2 regions of the Exiguobacterium sp. s46 genome follow, and region 1 is predicted to be linked to the other one. Evidence: a T-box and tRNA genes for the amino acid it is inferred to sense, from the RefSeq annotation. Region 1 holds a T-box; the other holds one or more tRNA genes.

What was found. A T-box is a leader RNA that pairs with one kind of tRNA and senses whether it is charged. The one in region 1 lies ahead of leuS (leucine--tRNA ligase), so its partner is inferred to be a tRNA-Leu.
Region 2: it encodes a tRNA-Leu, which carries the amino acid that the T-box ahead of leuS (leucine--tRNA ligase) is inferred to sense. The anticodon was not compared.

What each region holds. Positions count from the first base shown of each region.
Region 1 is NZ_JACSMY010000001.1:1,708,763-1,712,182, forward strand. It holds gene leuS (leucine--tRNA ligase) at 1-1,334, opposite strand, end outside; T-box leader at 1,381-1,603, opposite strand; gene KNQ08_RS08940 (HAD family hydrolase) at 1,642-2,286, opposite strand; gene KNQ08_RS08945 (peptidoglycan bridge formation glycyltransferase FemA/FemB family protein) at 2,381-3,415, opposite strand.
Region 2 is NZ_JACSMY010000001.1:1,134,820-1,138,239, forward strand. It holds gene KNQ08_RS06090 (amino acid ABC transporter permease) at 1-231, opposite strand, end outside; gene KNQ08_RS06095 (transporter substrate-binding domain-containing protein) at 263-1,030, opposite strand; tRNA gene KNQ08_RS06100 (tRNA-Leu) at 1,233-1,316, opposite strand; gene KNQ08_RS06105 (alpha/beta hydrolase) at 1,359-2,291, opposite strand; gene KNQ08_RS06110 (hypothetical protein) at 2,313-2,654, opposite strand; gene KNQ08_RS06115 (S66 family peptidase) at 2,670-3,420, opposite strand, start outside.

The DNA.
Region 1 (3,420 bases):
AATTCCTCTTGACTGAGCGTCTTCATCGAACCATCTTCCATATGAACGACTGGAATCGGCTCGCCCCAATACCGTTGACGACTGAACAACCAGTCGCGGAGACGATACGTGATTTTCTTACGTCCGACTTGATTCGTTTCGAGTTCAGCAATCATCGTCTCGATTGCTTCTTGTTTTCCAAGACCATCAAGCATATGCGAGTTGACGTGTTCGCCCTCTCCTGTATAGGCTGCTTCATCGACGTTTCCACCCGCGACGACTTCAACGATTGGCAAGTCGAATTGTTTCGCGAATTCATGATCGCGCTCATCGTGTCCTGGGACCGCCATGATTGCACCCGTTCCGTACGAAGCAAGGACATAATCAGCGATCCAGATTGGAAGACGATCACCTGAGATTGGATTGACGGCGAAAGCACCCGTGAAGACGCCTGTTTTTTCCTTCGCTAAATCCGTCCGCTCGAGGTCCGACTTCGTTTGGACTTGCGAAATGTACGTATCGACGGCTTCCTTGTGATCCGCTGTCGTGATGTCAGCTACGAATGGATGCTCCGGCGCAAGCACGAGGTACGTCGCACCGAAGATTGTGTCCGGGCGTGTCGTAAAGACCGTGACTTGTTTTTTGTGTCCATCAATCGTGAAATCGATCTCAGCACCTTCTGATTTCCCGATCCAGTTCCGTTGCATCTCTTTGACAGAATCCGGCCAATCGAGGTCATCGAGATCTTCAAGAAGACGATCCGCATATTCCGTGATTTTCAAGACCCATTGACGCATCGGGACACGCACGACCGGATGATTTCCGCGTTCAGATAATCCGTCGATGACTTCTTCATTCGCAAGAACGGTTCCGAGTGCTGGGCACCAGTTGACCGCGACTTCGTCCACGAACGCAAGTCCTTTTTCATACAACTTCGTAAAGATCCACTGTGTCCATTTGTAGTACTTCGGATCTGTCGTGTTGATTTCACGATCCCAGTCATAGGAGAATCCAAGTTCTTTCAACTGACGCTTGAACGTCTCGATGTTTTTCGCTGTGAATTCACGTGGGTCATTCCCTGTATCGAGGGCGTATTGTTCTGCTGGTAATCCGAACGCATCCCATCCCATCGGGTGCAAGACGTTGTATCCTTGCATCCGTTTCATCCGTGCGAGGATATCCGTTGCTGTGTAGCCTTCCGGGTGACCGACGTGGAGACCGGCACCTGACGGATACGGGAACATATCAAGGGCATAAAACCCTTCTTTTTCTGGATCTTCTGTCGTGACGAAGGCGTTGTCTTGATCCCAACGCGCCTGCCATTTTGGTTCGATTTCGCGATGATTGTACGGCATGTCTTTTCCTCCTCTAATCTAAAAAAACCGGTCCTCCGCCCCTAGGAATAGGGACGAAAGACCGGTTTGGCTTCCGCGGTACCACCCACGTTGTCTGTCTATGACAGACCGCTTGATTCACGGATAACGGTGTGAAAGACCGGATTCGCTACTACGACTTCACGAATCGTGCTCCCTGACGAGTTCACGGTTGTTACCGACTGGTTCGCACCTTCCACCAGCTCTCTTGACGGCACCTTTCCCCTACTACTTCAGTTCCATGCAATTGACTATCTTTTCCTAGTGTAATCTGTTTCTTCCTCAAGCGTCAACGCTTCCGTAAAATTTCCTCGATTTCTGCATGCGATCGTGCTACATGATCCGCTTGTTCTAGACGTTGCATCGGCATCCGATCATCGAGAAGCGCAATCACTTCCATGCCTGCTGCTTTTGCGCCGATCATCCCGTTTGCAGCGTCTTCAATGACGAGACAATCTTCAGGCGCGTGCCCGATTCGTGATGCTGCAAGATGAAAAATCGCAGGATCAGGCTTTGAACGCACGACTTCTTCTCCACTGACGTAATGCGTGATTGGAAGCTCATAATGACGGATGACGCGTTCGATTTTTTGAAGCGAACTCGAGGAGGCAATCCCGATATCGTAACCAAGAGACGCCGCTTGCTCGATGACTTGTTTGACTCCCTCTTTTAAACCACATTCCTCCGGTTTTGCATGAATTTGAAACAACCGATGTTCTTCTTCTAGTAACGCACTAGCTGTTTCTTTTAGCTGATGCTGGGCGACAAGCTCTTCCCACATCTCATCACCTGTTTTTCCCATGAACGTCGCATACTGAACCGGGTCGAGCGGAATCGATAACGTTTTGAACATCTGCTGATGGACCTCAAAGTAGCGAATTTCACTATCTAAAATGACCCCATCCATATCAAAAATAAGACCTCGTTTTTTCAAGACACATCCCCCTCAATTGATCTATCATGATTTCAGCATATCAAAAAAACGACTACACAATGTAGTCGTTTATCCTTCTTCATTTAGTTACTGTTTAACTTGTCGCCATTTGGACACTGGTTTGTCGGTAAGCCGGAAAATAATCCGAATCAGCATCTGACCCGTATCGTACACATAACTGATCGTATATGGCTGGTTGAAGAATGGATTTTCCTTGATGATACTCAAATAAACGATACCCGGTGTAACGGCATTTACTCTCAAAGAGACTATCCCGTTCTTGATATCCACCCCCGAGATGTTGTTCGACGAGACCGCGTGCTTTCGCCTGAAGAATCGCTTCGTACTCGAGTCGCTGATTCGGGAACATCTTCGCTTCGTCCCGCTTACAACCAATCAAATGACCGTGGGCATATTCTTTTCCGAGCAATACGAAGTATCCACCAACAGGTTCTCCGTCGATTTCCGCAATCAGTAACAATGGCTCACAGAGTGGATTTGCTTCAAATAATTGTTCAAAATAACTGTCCGTAAAATAGTAATGAGCCGAAGCATTCTTTCGGTCCATTGTTTCATGATACAACGCTACAAAAACAGGTAGGTCGTCTCGTGTTCCTGTTCTAACGGTTAAAGGAGAGGCAAGCGATTTGCGAATCATACTTCTCGTCTTCTTATGAAATGTCTGCATGATGTCCTCTAGTGAAGGGCGTAAATCGATACTCGTCGTATGACGGATGAAGGAGACTTTCGTCCAATCCCGCATGAAGCGTTCATTTCCCGTCAATGGATTAAAGCGAATCATTTCCGAGACAATCGCTTCTCGCTTTGCCCACCTTTCAAACAATAGACGTGCATGCTGCATTTCAGTCGCAGTCAGTTGACCGATGATTTCCGGTCCACCATAGCCATACGGCGTGATGAGATCTGAATAAGGCGTATCAAAAATTCGGCGCTTCAAAAAGGGATAGAACAGTGTTCCTGCATCACCTTCATAACGGAATAGCACCGCTTGCTCAGACGGTCTAGCGTTGAGCGTGACATATTGGTGACTGTAGAAGATATCAAGAGGCTGTTGCTGTACGTGTGTCGTCCAAGTTGCGGCATCTGTGATGAATTGACACCTTTCCATTCGTG
Region 2 (3,420 bases), 570 kb from region 1:
GAGCGAATTGAGTCCAAAATAGATGAAGAATAACTGAACGATGAACGGCGTTCCGCGAATGACATCGATATAGACGATCGCGATCCCGTTTAAGATTTTTGATGGTGATAACCGCATCAATGCGACGACTAAGCCAATCAGAAAGCCGACGATGACCGCGATGATGAAAATATACAATGTGACTTGAAGCCCTTCCAAGAAAAATGGAAATGCGGTTTTGACCACTTCCATTGGCTATCCCACTCCCTTATCGCCTTGCGACTTATTTCAGATACGTATCAACGATTTTATCGTATTCACCGTTTTCTTTCAGATTCGCAAGTCCTTTGTTGATTTTCTTCATCAGATCCTCGTTCTCACCTTTTAAGACAGCGATTCCGTAGTTGTCCCCGTTGAGACGGTCTCCGACAAGTTTTAATCCAAGGTTTTGTTGTTTGTTGGCATATGAGATGACAGGATAATCTTCAATCAAGGCTGCTGCGTTACCGTTCTTCACTTCTTGGAACATCGCTGGGCTGTCATTGAACTGTGTGACCGTGAAGCCAAGCTTATCTGCGTTATCCGTTGCATATTTCGCACCCGTCGTTCCCTTTTTGACGGCTACTTTTTTCCCTTTTAAATCGTTGACGGATTTAATACCATTCTCATCTTCTTTGACGACTAGAATAAGACCAGCTTTGAAGTATGGATCCGAGAATGTGACGACTTTCTTCCGTTCTGGCGTAATACTCATACCAGCAATGGCAACGTCCAATTGATTTGCTTGAAGTGCCGGAATGATACCGCTAAAGTCCATCGCTTCAAATTGAATCTTGAAGTTCTGATCCTTCGCGATTGCTTTCATGAGATCGATGTCGATTCCTTTGTACGTATCCCCGTCTTTATATTCGAATGGTGGATACGTGACGTCAATGCCGACCTTGTACGTTTTTCCTTCTGACGACTCTTCTTCTTTCGAACCGATGCTACATGCACCAAGTACGAGAACACAGCTCATCAAGAGCGCTAACAAGATACTCCCTTTTTTCATGTTTGTTTCCCCTCTCCTATGTGTTAAAGATTGTTAACTCTACTTAGTACTTTCCCTGAAGAGTACCCTCTTTAAAACGTATTTTACCAGAAAAATTCTAAAAAGATAAACTTTTCTGAATTTTTATTCGTTGTAATCGTTTTCTATTCAGCAACAAAAAAGGAGGCAATCCCTTGCTGGGATTGCCTCCTTCAATCATTTATGCCGCCGAGAGGACTTGAACCTCCACGGTGTTGCCACCACTAGATTCTGAGTCTAGCGCGTCTACCAGTTCCGCCACGACGACGTTGATTTATGATATTAATATAGCGGGTAAAGAACTGAGTTGTCAATCATTTCGCAAGATGTTACGTACGAACTTCTCGACGACATCATCATACAATGCTGGATCCTCAAAATAGGCCATCGCGTGAGCGGCATTCGGAATAACGACGAGCTCTTTTTCCGTCGGACAAGCTTCATACAGCTCATACACCATGTCTGTCGGTACGAATGTATCCGCCCCACCATGGATGAACAAAATCGGTACTTGTGCCTTTTTGACCTGTTTCAGCGCAGATGCTTCACGGAACGTATAACCTGCCTTTAGCTTCGTCAATACACTCGTCATCCCTAAAAACGGGAAGTGAGGTAGACGGTACATCCGCTTCATCTGATACGCAAGGACTGCATTGACGGACGTATAGGCACAATCAGAAATGATTCCTTTGATTTGTGGCGGGAGTTGTTCGCCACTCGTCATCAATACGGTCGCCCCTCCCATCGATACGCCATGCAGGAATAGTTTCGCCTCCTGTCCGATCCGTTCAATCAGATAGTTCGACCAACTGAGACAATCTTCCCGGTCATGCCATCCGAATCCGATATAGTGACCGTCACTCATCCCGTGTCCACGATTATCGGGCATCATGACATGGAAACCGGCCTGATGGTACAGATAGGCGAATCCGGCTAAATCCGTTCCGACGCCTCCGTACCCATGCACGAGAATGACGATCCGATCTGACGGAACAGGTGACGGAAGGAAATGCCCGCGTAACGTTAAGCCGTCTTTCGCTTCAATCTCGATCCGCTCAAGCGGTTGCTCCTTGATCCACGTCTGACCAGGTTGCATCAATCGGACCATCTCGTCACTCAAATCTCGATTATTCGATAAGAATGGCTTTGGATTCGTAGCGATTGCCATCTCATAAAAATAATAACTCGCTGCTACTAATCCGGATCCGATGACTCCGATTCCAATTTTTGTTCTGCGACGCATCTGCCCCACTCCTTCTTTCCGTTATAGCTCGATCTTCAGTTGAGCAGCATGGTCATCCTCTTCATCCTGCAAGACTTGTTGACGTAATCGTTGTTCTTGTTGCTGACGCCGGTAGGCAAATTCCTGGACAAGCTCTGTACCCGTGAATCCATCTTCTACGAGTTCGCTCAATAATTCCGTTTCTGTCTCGACGACCTCCCCCGGACGTCGCATGACGAGAACATCTCCGACTTGTGCAATCAGCAATTCATCTTCTAGACGAAGTGCATCGTAAAATGGTTCAGGTAACGTCATTCGACGTGTCTCAGGATTGATATGGACGCGTTTATAAACGCCTAATGCTTGAAACTTACGACGTGCCATTGCGTGCTCTCCTTTTTAGTTGAACGTAAGATCGATTCGTGAATCTTTCCCTTGAATACGAACCGTCCCCGTCGCTCCATTGATTAACGTCAACTGTGGCGGTTGATGACCGATGTCAAGATCATATAAGACTGGTAAGCCCGTCTCATCCGCGAGATATTGATATACGTCTAGCCATGTCAGATCTTCTATAATCCTTGCAGACGTACGGCCAAATAAAAAGCCAGCCGCATGGTCGAACCACCCAGCATACGCCATTTGTCGCAGCGTCCGGTGTACCTCTGCAGAATTCGCTTCAGACACCTCAAAGTACCAGAGGATCGGTTCTCCGTTGATCTCTTCACGCTGGAAACGCTGCACATCTCCATACGGTGTCCCAATCAGATGGCGAATCGTCTCCAGACACCCACCAAGTAACCGTCCAGTCACTTCTGTTCGCTCATCAAGTGCTTTCCATTCCGTCGCTTCCGTTAGCTGAAATAACGAACCTGTTGGACGTTCTTCATCAGTCCACTCGGGTTGATAACGATCGGAAGCCCATTGTGTGACGGTTCCTCCAGTTGGCGTCGCGAGCACCCGTCGCCAGGCACTTGTCGTCTCGTCCCATTCTTCACTCCGAAGCTCAACGAAATTCGGACCATGTGCTGTCGCGATTCCCGTCTGAAGCGTCAGACTGAGCAATAACGTACTGATATCGGAATAGCCAAGCAACCATTTTGTTTGGTAAGTAGCTAGCGTCAACTCGGGTAAAAGATCAATGGCGCGT